DNA from 3 places in the Citricoccus sp. NPDC079358 genome. Region 1 is predicted to be linked to each of the others. Evidence: riboswitches for the same ligand, from Rfam matches in the RefSeq annotation. Region 1 holds a riboswitch; each other region holds the start of a gene.
What was found. A riboswitch is a leader RNA that binds a small molecule or an ion and turns the genes downstream of it on or off. The one in region 1 is predicted to bind thiamine pyrophosphate.

Region 1 (3,836 bases):
TTCGCTCGTAAGTCCGTTTTCCGAGGGTCTGCTCGTTCAACATAGCCAGTACAGGGGCCGGATCGGAGTGCCCGACCTCGACTCTGATCGTGTGAAGCGGCGACTCTCGGGCGGTCAATCAACCGGCGATTGATTTGCGTAAACTTCCTCCAAGCGAGTGCCCGCAAGGTCACGGGATGGTGCCCTGCCCACGATCGCCCCTAGCTAACCGCCATCAGCAGGACCGATATCGATACCGGACGCCTCGGCCACTGATGCAAGGCTGACCTTTATGGCAGATCAAGACGCTCACTTCCGCGTCATGGATGAGGCACTGAAACATCCAGATGGCCGAGCCAAGGGCGGAGAACCCTGCGTCATCTGTGGCAAGCCGGTGCCGATGAGCGCCCACTGGGTGCAACGAGACCGACACGTGTGCTCCGGACGGTGCAACAACCTCCTGCGTCACCGCTACGGTCGCGGAAGCGCGAGCATCAACGCCGAACGAGTGGCGGCGGCGGTCGAAGCGACCGGGCCGCGACCGAATCCACGAACCAGCGGCCCTCGTGTCTTCCGCACCCTCCCGGATGCGCGCCCGCCCGAACTGCCTATCGAGTGGGAGGGGTACGGGCCGCATCCAGGTGATGTGGTCGAGCGTTACGGCATCTTGACCCATTACCTCGTCCAGGACATGCCCGACGGCTACTTCACCTCGCGCATCGTCTTAGCCGTTGCCCAGAGCGGTGACATGTTCGTAGCAGGGGCGAGTGATGATGGCTACTACTCGTCCCTGGTGATCGGACCGCACGGTCCAGGAGGCGAACGCCTTGAGGGTCAGCTATTCAGCCACACCTTCGACATCAACGGCGTCCTGTGTCAATGGCGCCGCGAGCGGATCACGGATCTACAGCCCGACGGCGTGGACTACTTCTTCTGGGAGTGCTACGCCGCCGTCCCTGTTGACACACCGGCCTACCCCGAGCCGATGCACTCGTCGCGCTACCGAGCGGAGATGGATCGTCGTCGCCGAGTCAGCAGCAATGCGGCAAAGCACGAGCGCCGGGCGCGTTCAGAAGCCACCATCGAGCGGTTTGATCCAGTGGAGGTGTACGAACGAGACGCTTGGACTTGCGGCATCTGTGGAGGGAAGGTCGATCCTCAAGTGCTACACCCCGATGCCATGAGCGCGAGCTTGGACCACGTCGTTCCCCTGTCGACGGGTGGGGACCACACTCGCGGCAACTCGGTCCTCGCCCACCTGATCTGCAACATCCGAAAGGCAGCGAGTTGAGAGTGCGCCGACCTCGGCGTGACGCGGACAACCGAAGTGGACCAATCAAGTGACCAACAGCCTGCAAACGCTGCAAGACGAGATGCCCAGAGCAAGCGGCTGAAACGGAAAACCCCAGGTCAGGGGCAGTAGAGCCGTCGATTCCGGCACCTGGGGGTCAAGGGGTCGTCGCCTCAGACGCGCCGACTGCCACACTTGCGAGTCGGCGGGTGAATGCCGTCGACCGTAACGTCACGGCGAACACTGAGTCCATCTGCAGTTGCTTGGCATTTAGTGTTGCGCTCGGCGCCACGATCGATCGTGAGCCCGCCCAACCGGCCGTCGGTGTCTTGCCTTAAACTGGGTTGCGGACACGGGGTGCGCCGACCGGCGCTGAGATCAAACCCGTGGAACCTGATCTAGTTCGAACTAGCGAAGGGATGTCCGCGTGACTTCTTCTTGCCCTACCCAATTTCCGCCCAGCTCCGTCCTGCCCGCAGCAGCTTCAGTGGCCCGCGTGCTCTCGATCGCTGGCACCGATCCGAGCGGGGGCGCAGGCACCGCTGCGGACCTCAAGTCGATCACCGCGGCCGGCGGCTACGGCATGAGCGTCGTGACCGCCCTGGTCGCCCAAAACACCCACGGCGTGCGGGACCTCCACGTCCCGACCACCGAGTTCCTTGCCGCACAGTTGCATGCCGTCAGCGACGACGTCGACCTCGACGCCGTCAAGACCGGCATGCTCGGCACCGCGGAGATCATCGCCACGGTCGCCGCGTGGCTGGACACCATCCAGCCGCGCATCCTCGTCGTCGACCCGGTCATGGTCGCCACCAGCGGGGACCGGCTGCTGCAGCCCGAAGCTGAGCAGGCCATGGTCGCCTTCTGCCGACGCGCCACCGTGGTCACCCCCAACATCGACGAGCTCGCCGTGCTCACCAGCCAGCCCCGCGCCGCCACCGAGGACGAGGCCCTCGAGCAGGCCGCCCGTTGGTCCGCGGAGACGGGCGTGGCCGTCGTCGTGAAGACCGGCCACCTGGACACCCTGACCGTCACCAACACCTGGCTGGCTCCGGACGGCACCCGCATCGCCGTGCCCTCCACCCGCGTGGACACCACCAGCACGCACGGCACCGGCTGCTCCCTGTCCTCCGCCTTGGCCACCCGGCTCGGCCGCGGGGACAGCCCCGCCGACGCCCTGTCCTGGGCCACCGACTGGCTCCACGAGTCCATCACCCACGGCGCCGCCCTGCACGTCGGCTCCGGCCACGGCCCCGTGGACCACGGGCACCGCGCCCGCCGGTTGCAGGCCGCCGCCTCCTCCGCCCCCTGGCTGACGCCCGACGCCGTCCCCCACCTTCTCGAGACACCCGCCGGCCTGGTTACCCCGTGGGCAGGCGACGACAGCCGAAAGGTCACCATCCCCGCGCCGGCCGTCGCAGCGAGTGGACCGTGGACCGCCGCCCTCTGGGCCGCCGGGGCGGACACCACCGCCGCCATCGCGGACTCCGATTTCGTCCGGGCCCTGGTGGACGGCAGCCTGCCGCAGCACGCCTTCGCGTTCTACCTGGCCCAGGACGCGCTGTACCTCAACGGCTACGCCCGGGCTCTGGGCGCACTCTCCGCCCGCAGCACCGACCCCGCAGCCCAGGTCTATTGGTCGCAGGCGTCCACCGGGGCTCTGACCGAGGAGGCCGAACTACACCGCGGCTGGCTCGGCACCGCAGACCACACCGGCGCGACGCCCGCGCCGAGCCCCGTGACGGCCGCCTACACGAGCTTCCTGCTGGCCACCGCCCTCGGCGAGGACCGGGCCGTGGGCGTGGCCGCCGTGCTGCCCTGCTTCTGGCTCTACGCCCAGGTCGGGGCCGCACTGCCCGCCGTCCCTGCCGACCACCCCTATGCCGCCTGGCTGGACACCTACCGGGACCCCGGCTTCGTCACCGCCACCGAACAGGCGCTGGCCCAACTCGAGACCGAGATGGCTGCCGCCTCCCCGGCCGTGCGAGCCGCCGCGGCCCGCGCCTACCTGACCGCCTGCCGGCACGAGCTCGAGTTCTTTGACCAGGCCCTCCGGCTCGAACCCGGCGGGGAAGCGGCGCTGCCCGCCACCGCGACCAGCCGCCCGGAACTGGCCGGGAGCGCCCGGTGACGGCCGCTGCCACGGCGCCGGCCGCCGTCGTTCACCTGCCCTCGGAGGGCAAGGCCGCCCTGCGGGCAGGCGTGGTGGGCAACTGGATCGACAACATCCACGTGTTCCTGCCGCTGACCGCCCTGGCCCCGGCGATGCTCGTGCTCGCCGGGCCGGCCGCCGCCGCGTCCACCGGGGCGCTGATCGTCATCGCGATGCTGCTGGGGCGGCCGATCGGCGGGGTGGTGTTCGGGCGCATCGCCGACCGGCTCGGGCGCACCCGCACCACGCGGATCGCGATCGCCGGGACCGCCCTGTGCGCCCTGGCCATCGCGGCCACCCCCACCCACGAGATCCTCGGCGCCGGGACCATCGGGCTGATCCTGGCCCTGCGGTTCCTGTGCGGGATCTTCGTGGCGGGGGAGTACTCGGCGGCCATCCCGCTGGCGATGGAGT
Region 2 (3,836 bases), on a different contig from region 1:
GAGGCCTTCCGGGCCCAGGCCCTGAGCACCGAGGCCGCGATCGTCCGGGCGATCGGCACCAAGGCGGACCTGGCCCTGGTGCGGGAGGACGAGGCGCGTCGCGCCGACGCCACGGCGGGGAGGAGGCTCGGATGACGATGCTGGAAGGGGCGGGGATCATCTGCCTGGTGCTGTTGGGCGTGGGCGCCCTGGCGGCGATCTACCGGATCGTCCGCGGGCCCTCGATCCTGGATCGGGCCATCGCCACGGATGTGCTGCTGATCGTCATCTCGTCCGCGCTGTGCGTGGAGATGGCCGTGAACCACCACACGGACAACATCGTGTTCGTGGTGGTGGCCTCCGTGATCGGATTCGTGGGATCGGTGACGCTGTCCCGGTTCGTGGCCGAGGCCAGGAAGGAGCCCAGTGAACGTGCCTGACCTGGACTGGATCCAGATCTCCGACGGCATCGCCGCCGTGCTGTTGGTCCTCGGTGCCCTGATGTCCACCGTGGCCGGGATCGGCCTGTTCCGGTTCCCGGACCAGCTCTCCCGCATGCACGCCGGCACGAAGCCCCAGGTGCTCGGGCTGCTGCTGATGCTGATGGCCCTGGCCTTCGCCTGGCGGGCGTGGGTGTGGGTGCCGATACTGGTGCTGGCGTGGGTGCTGCAGATGCTCACCGCGCCGGTCTCCGCCCACCTCGTGGGCCGGGCGGGCTACCGCACCAAGCACCTCAAGCCGGAATTCCACTACGTGGACGAACTCGCGGACGTGGTCGCCCGTCAGGACGACGCGGGCAAGCCAGCCGCCACGGCCCACGACCAGCGGACCGTCCCGAAGGACGACCCGACCGACCAGCAGGGCCGCGACTGAACCCGCCCCGCTGGGCCGGCTGAGTCCGGGCATCTCTCGCTTGGCGCGACCGTCGCCGCCGGTGAGCTGAACCGGTCCGAGTCCGGCCGGCGTCGGACCTCAGACCTCGGCGGTTCCGGCCTTGCTCTTCGAGCGGGACTGGATGGCCTTCACGGCGGAGTTCGCGCCGCGCTTGGATGAGACGCGGATGATGGCGGAGATGCCCGCGGAGATGGTGGCGAAGGTGATGGCGCTCCACATGTTGGCCTCGGTGTCGTCCAGGTCCTTCGGAGCGTCATGGCCGGTGATCTTCCTCCAGGCGAACTCCACGACCTTGGTGCCGATGATGCCACCGCCGATGGTGATTCCGGTGGCGATGAGCTTTTCCACGAGGGTGTTCACGGGTTCCTCCAGGACGTTGACGGTGGTCATTGCGCGTTCAGAGTCAGCCTAACGGTTCACCGGCCCAGACGCGCCCCGGGTGGACTATGATGGACGGACACTGTGAACGACAGGGGAGCACCTTCGGGTGCTGAGAGTGCGCTCAGCGCAGACCCTCGAACCTGCTCCGGCTAGCACCGGCGAAGGAAGTCGAGTTCTCTGATGGAACGTCAGGAACCGTCCGGCAGCATCCGCGTGCGGGTGTCCGTGGCGTACCGTTCCGTCCCCCTCCTTGCATCCTTGAGGAGGAACACCACATGGTCTCTATGAAGACCGGCAACACCCCGCACCACTCCGGCTCCACCCCCGGGCCCGACGCCGGCCACGCGCCGTCCGCAGGCACCGGAACCGGAACCGGAACTACCGGCGCCGGGCAGGCGTCCCGCAGCGCCCCGAACCGGCGCTCCTGGCGGGTGGTGGACATCGTCGTGGCCGCCGTCATCGCGGTGGCCTCCGGCGTCATCTTCTGGGCGTGGAACCTGGCCTATGCCGGACTGAGCCCCGCCTTCGCGGCCTTCCCGCCGTCCTCCGCCCTGGTGGCCGGGATGTGGCTCTTCCCGGCCGTGCTCGGCGGGCTCATCATCCGCAGGCCCGGTGCCGCGCTGTTCACCGAACTGGTCGCAGCGACCGTCTCCGCGTTGCTCGGCTCCCAGTTCGGCCTGACCGTGCTGGCCTCCGGCGTGATCCAGGGCCTCGGCGCCGAACTGATCCTGCTGGCCTTCCTCTACCGCCGCTTCACGCTGCCGGTAGCCCTGCTCGCCGGCCTGCTCACCGGCCTCTTCGGCGGCATCAATGACGCGTTCATCTTCAACTGGTTCCCCGAGTACACGCTGGACTGGAAGCTGATCTACGTGGGACTGGTGGGCGTGTCCGGGGTGGTGATCGCCGGCCTGCTGTCCTGGCTGGCCACGCGCGGGCTCGCGGCCACGGGCGCCCTGTCCGCCCTGGCCTCCCGCCGTGCCCACCAGGAGCCGGTGGCCTGAGCGGTGCCGGGAGCACGCATCACCGCGGCGGGCTGGGGCTGGCGCCACGCCGGCCGGCCGGTTCCCGCCGTCGCGGGGCTGGACCTGGAGGTGCCGGCCGGGCAGAAGGTCCTGCTGGCCGGGCCCTCCGGCGCCGGCAAATCCACCCTGCTCTACGCCCTCGCCGGGGTGCTGGACCCCGCGGACGAGTCCGAGGAGACCGGGTCCCTGCAGGTGGACGGCGCCGTGTCCCGCCAGCTGCGCGGCCACGCCGGGCTGGTGCAGCAGGACCCCGAGACGCAGGTGATCCTGTCCCGCGTCGGCGATGATGCCGCGTTCGGCGCCGAGAACCTGCAGGTGCCCAGGGAGCAGATCTGGGGCCGCGTCCGGGACGCCCTGGACGCCGTGGGACTGGGCGAAGACCAGGGCATCTGCTTGACCCGGGACACCTCGCGACTCTCCGGCGGGCAGAAACAGCGCCTCGCCCTGGCCGGGATCCTGGCGATGCGCCCGCCGTTGATCCTCTTGGACGAGCCGACCGCCAACCTGGATCCGACCGGGGTGCTGGAGGTCCGCGACGCCGTGCTCGCCGTGGTCGAGCGGAGCGGGGCGACGCTGCTCGTCGTCGAGCACCGGTTGGCGATCTGGGCCGACCATGTAGACCGCATGCTCGTCCTGGAGCCCGGCGGCGGGATCAGCCACGACGGCTCCCCGGGCGAACTCCTGGCCCCGGGCCGCGTCCGGGACGAGCTGGCCGCGGCGGGCGTCTGGGTGCCCGGCCGCGTTCCGGCACCGATGACCCCCACCTCCACGTCCGCACACAGCCCGACGGCGGCCCCCTCCGGGACACTGTTGACCGCCCGTGGCCTGGCCGTCTCCCGGGAACCCGTGACACCTGGATGGCGCCGGCGCTTCGGCCCGACCCCGACGCCGGTCCAGGCGGACCTGGACCTGGAGCTGGGGGCCGGCGAGGCCGTCGTCGTGACCGGGGCCAACGGCAGCGGGAAGTCCACGCTGCTGCTGACCCTGGCCGGCCTGATCCCCTCCCACGCGGGCACGCTGACGGCGGGCGCCGCGCTCAAGGGGGAGCGGGCCGGCCACCTGCCGGACGACCCGTACCGGTGGAAGGCCGCTGACCTGGTCAGCCGGATCGGCACCGTCTTCCAGGAGCCCGAGCACCAGTTCGTCGCCACCACCGTGCGGGACGAGTTGCTGTTCGGGCCCCGCCATGCCCGCGACCCCGAGAGCGGGCAACGGCTGTTCACCGATGAGGAGGCCGCCCAGCGGGCGGACGGTCTGCTGACGGCGCTGAACCTGGAATCGCTGGCCGAGGTCAACCCGTTCACGCTCTCCGGCGGGGAGAAGCGGCGGCTGTCCGTGGCCACGGTGTTGGCGGCCGGGCCCGAGATGGTGTTCCTCGACGAGCCGACCTTCGGCCAGGACGCCAACACGTGGGCCGTGCTCACGGGCTTGCTGCGCGGACTGGTGGCCGAGGGCCGCTCGGTGCTGGCCGTGACCCACGACGCCGACTTCGCGGCGGCGCTCGATGCCCGGACGATCGAGCTGGCCGCGGTGGCCGCGGTGCCGGTGAATCCGGTGAAT
Region 3 (3,836 bases), on a different contig from region 1:
CAGCGTGTGACCCACCATACCCCCGCGTTCCCCGTACCAGCAGACCGCAACTCGCGCCGTGCCCGCGCCGAAAGGCTCGCCGACGCCCGGCTCTACCTATGCACCGACGCCCGCCAGCAACAGGGTGACCTCGAGGATGTCCTGCAGGCCGCGTTCGCCGGTGGGGTCGACATCATCCAGTTGCGGGACAAGACCTTGGACACCGATGCGGAGATCTCCGCACTGCACCTGCTGGCCGACGTGGCGGGCGAAAACGAGAAACTGTTCGCGGTCAACGACCGGGCCGACGTGGCCGCCCCACGTCGGCGCCGACATCTTCCACATCGGCCAGCACGATCTCTCCCCCGCCCAGGCACGGTCCCTACTCGGCTCCGAGGTGCTGATCGGACGTTCCCCCCATGATCTCGATCAGGCCCGTGCGGCAGTCGAGGATCCCGAGGTCGATTACTTCTGCACCGGACCGCTGTGGGAGACCCCCACCAAGCCCGGCCGTCCCGCCACCGGCCGGGGTTTTGTCCGGGATGTTTCCGGGCTCATGGCGGGATCGGCGGCGGCGGGCACCCCGTGGTTCGCCATCGGTGGCATCGACGTCGACCGGCTGCCCGAGGTCCTCAATGCCGGGGCGAGCCGCATCGTCGTCGTCCGCGCCATCACCAAGGCCCCCGATCCCGGCGTCGCGGCCCGGCAACTGCGCGGACTGATCCGCGACTGAGCCCTGGACGACGTGGTCGACGAAGTCGTCCAGGTCGTTCGGTAGCCACGGTGGCATGAGGTTGAACCCGTCAGCGGCACCGCAACGGAACCACTCCTCGATCTGGTCGGCGATGTGCTCGGGGGTGCCGACCATGGTGCAGTGCCCTCCGCCGGCCGCGAGACGGCCCAGCAGCTGCCGCACCGTGGGCGCCTCGACCTCCACGATCCGCAGGATCGTCGCGTAGCGGCCCTGTGGACCGCTGAACCGCTCGAGCGGGGCAGTTCGGGGACCGGGGCGTCCAGTTGCCAACCGGTGCAGTCCTGCCCGATGAAGGTGCCAGCTGGGCCAGGGGCTGCTTCGCGGGCAGCAGTGCGTCCGCCCGGGACTGCTTCGCCACGGCCTCCGCCTCCGTGGAGCCGACATAGGTCGCGAGTCCGGGCATCACCGCCACCGATGCTGGGTCCCGTCCGGCTGAGCCGATGCGCTTCTTCAGGTCCGCATAGTCACTCTGGGCGGCGGACAGGTCGTAGGCGACGGCATAGATGCCTTCGGCGTACCGGGCGGCCAGTTCGCGCCCCGGCCCGGAGGCTCCGGCATGGAACAGCACCGGGCGGCCCTGGGATGATCGCGGCACGGTCAGTGGGCCCGACACCCGGAAGTGCTCCCCGGCGTGGTCGATCGGCCGGACCAGGGCTGGGTCTGCGTACATGCCATCTGGTTCCTGGACCAGTGCCTCATCGTCCCAGGAGTCCCACAGCCGTAGCGCCACCTCGATGAACTCGGCGGCCCGCTCGTACCGCTGGCCGTGGCCGGGTAGCGCCTCCATTCCGTGATTGCGGGCCTCGGCGTCGAACATGGACGTGACCACGTTCCAGCCCACCCGGCCGCCGCTGATGTGATCCAGTGACGCCAGCATCCGGGCCGCGAGGAACGGCTCGGAGAACGTGGTCGAGACGGTGCTGACCAGCCCCACGTGCGACGTGGCGCGGGCCATGGCCGTCATGCCGGTCCTCCACTCAATCCATGACCAGTCCGCCGTCGACCACCAGGTTCTGCCCGGTGACCGACCGGCCCCAGGGGCAGGCGAAGAACAGGACGGTGTCGGCGAACTCCTCCGGGGTGATGACCCGACCCAGGGGCGTGCCGGCGGCGATCGCCTCGAAGACCTCCTCGGGAGTGGCCGCGCTGGCGTCAGTGGTGCGTAACAGTCCCCCGGAGACCATGTTCACCGTGATGCCGTGCCGTCCCAGGTCCTTGGCCGTCGTGCGGGTGAGCGACAGCAGGGCCGCCTTCGCCGCTGTGTAGTCGTGGTAGGGCACCACGGGGTTCTGGAACAGGTTGGTGCCGACGTTGATGATCCGCCCGAAGCCCTTCTCCCGCAGGTACGGAAGGGCCGCCTGGATCGTGTTGAGCGCCCCCCGGACGCTGCCGGCGAACTGAGCGGCGAAGTCCTCCCAACCGATCTCCGTCACCCCCGGGCGGGCGTCGCCGTTGAAAGAGAAACCCATCAACGCACTGTTCACCACGGTCGTGACCGGGGCCCCGAAGTGCTCCCGTCCCGTAGCCAGCAAGGCGGCTACTTGCCCCGGGTCGGTGACATCGGCGGGCAGGGCCACGGCCCGGTCCGAACCGAACCGGGAGGCCAGCTCCTCAGCGGCCTGCCGGCTGGTGTGGTAGTTGACGAGAACCCGCGCCCCCTGACCGGCGAAGGCCTCGACGATGCTGCGGCCCAGGCCGCGACCCCCTCCGGTCACCAGGACAATCTGCTCTGCGATCTGCACGGACGCTCCTCAAGGCCGAGGCGAAGGAGCGCAGGCCCGGAGACAACGCCAACCGGGCGGACATCCCTTCGCCAGTACGAACTGGATCAGGTTCAACGGGTCTCATCTCAGCTGGTCGCCAGGTGGGCACCAGCACCCCGTGTCACTGGCCCCGAGCATAGCCGACCCCTTCTCAGCGGTAGGTCGTGGTGTCAGATCAGGAGCACATCACACCAGGGGCCAAGCCAGCGCGCAACATGTTCGCGATCACCCGCGCCAGACAGGTCGAGAGAACCACGAACTGACGAAAACTGCCGGACCCACACACCGTTTATCGGGCAGTCCCAGTAGTAGGGTCGGTTCGACCGAATAGATCAGCAGGCTGCCGTTCCCGGTGGGGCGGCGGCCCTGAGAAGGAGGACGTATGAAGGCTTTGACATGGCAGGGGAAGCGTTCGGTGAGCGTCGAGGAGGTTCCGGATCCCCGCATCCAGCAACCCACGGACGCGATCGTGCGGATCACCTCGACCGCCATCTGCGGGTCGGACCTTCACTTGTACGAGGTGCTCACCCCGTTCATGGACAAGGGCGACATCATCGGCCACGAGCCCATGGGGATCGTGGAGGAGGTCGGCTCCGCCGTCACCCAGATCAAGGCCGGGGACCGCGTGGTGATTCCCTTCAACGTCTCCTGCGGCCACTGCTTCATGTGCAAGCAAGGCTTGCAGTCGCAGTGCGAGACGACCCAGGTCCGGGAGTACAACAGCGGTGCAGTCTTCCTGGGCTATTCCCGCCTCTACGGCTCGGTGCCCGGTGGGCAGGCCGAGTACCTGCGCGTCCCGCACGCGGACTACGGGCCCATCAAGGTCCCGAACACCGGTGAGGACGAGCGCTACCTGTACCTCTCCGACGTGGTACCCACCGCCTGGCAGGCCGTGCAGTACGCCGCGCCCCCGCAGGGCGGCTCTCTGGCCGTGCTGGGCCTGGGCCCGATCGGCCAGATGTCCGCCCGGATCGGCCGCCACCTGGGCTACCGGGTACTTGCGGTGGACCCGGTCGCCGAGCGGCGGGCCATGGCCGAGCGCCACGGCATCGAGACCTTGGACTCCTCCGGCGAGGTGGCCGAGCAGCTGAAGGACCTCACCGACGGCCGCGGCCCGGACTCCATGGTGGACGCGGTCGGGATGGAGGCCCACGGCTCTCCCGTGGCCGGGGTAGCCCACCAGGCCGTAGGGCTGCTGCCGTCCCCGCTGGGCCGCAAGGCGATGGAGACGGCCGGGGTGGACAAGCTCGATGCCCTTTACACCGCCATCGAGGCCGTCCGGCGCGGCGGGACGATCTCGATCAGCGGCGTATACGGCGGCATGAAGGACCCCCTGCCGA

Region 2: another riboswitch for thiamine pyrophosphate. It lies ahead of AB0333_RS10660 (ECF transporter S component); the one in region 1 lies ahead of AB0333_RS07565 (bifunctional hydroxymethylpyrimidine kinase/phosphomethylpyrimidine kinase).
Region 3: another riboswitch for thiamine pyrophosphate. It lies ahead of AB0333_RS09675 (3-oxoacyl-ACP reductase); the one in region 1 lies ahead of AB0333_RS07565 (bifunctional hydroxymethylpyrimidine kinase/phosphomethylpyrimidine kinase).

What each region holds. Positions count from the first base shown of each region.
Region 1 is NZ_JBFBLI010000004.1:277,391-281,226, reverse strand. It holds gene AB0333_RS07575 (hypothetical protein) at 1-133, shown strand, start outside; gene AB0333_RS07570 (HNH endonuclease signature motif containing protein) at 302-1,270, shown strand; TPP riboswitch at 1,614-1,707, shown strand; gene AB0333_RS07565 (bifunctional hydroxymethylpyrimidine kinase/phosphomethylpyrimidine kinase) at 1,698-3,401, shown strand; gene AB0333_RS07560 (MFS transporter) at 3,398-3,836, shown strand, end outside.
Region 2 is NZ_JBFBLI010000007.1:120,965-124,800, forward strand. It holds gene AB0333_RS10640 (Na+/H+ antiporter subunit E) at 1-135, shown strand, start outside; gene AB0333_RS10645 (monovalent cation/H+ antiporter complex subunit F) at 132-419, shown strand; gene mnhG (monovalent cation/H(+) antiporter subunit G) at 412-852, shown strand; gene AB0333_RS10655 (DUF4235 domain-containing protein) at 952-1,263, opposite strand; TPP riboswitch at 1,335-1,438, shown strand; gene AB0333_RS10660 (ECF transporter S component) at 1,530-2,255, shown strand; gene AB0333_RS10665 (ABC transporter ATP-binding protein) at 2,259-3,836, shown strand, end outside.
Region 3 is NZ_JBFBLI010000006.1:166,402-170,237, forward strand. It holds gene AB0333_RS09660 (thiamine phosphate synthase) at 7-402, shown strand; gene AB0333_RS09665 (thiamine phosphate synthase) at 323-712, shown strand; gene AB0333_RS09670 (NtaA/DmoA family FMN-dependent monooxygenase) at 783-1,697, opposite strand; gene AB0333_RS09675 (3-oxoacyl-ACP reductase) at 1,711-2,475, opposite strand; TPP riboswitch at 2,522-2,625, opposite strand; gene AB0333_RS09680 (zinc-dependent alcohol dehydrogenase) at 2,879-3,836, shown strand, end outside.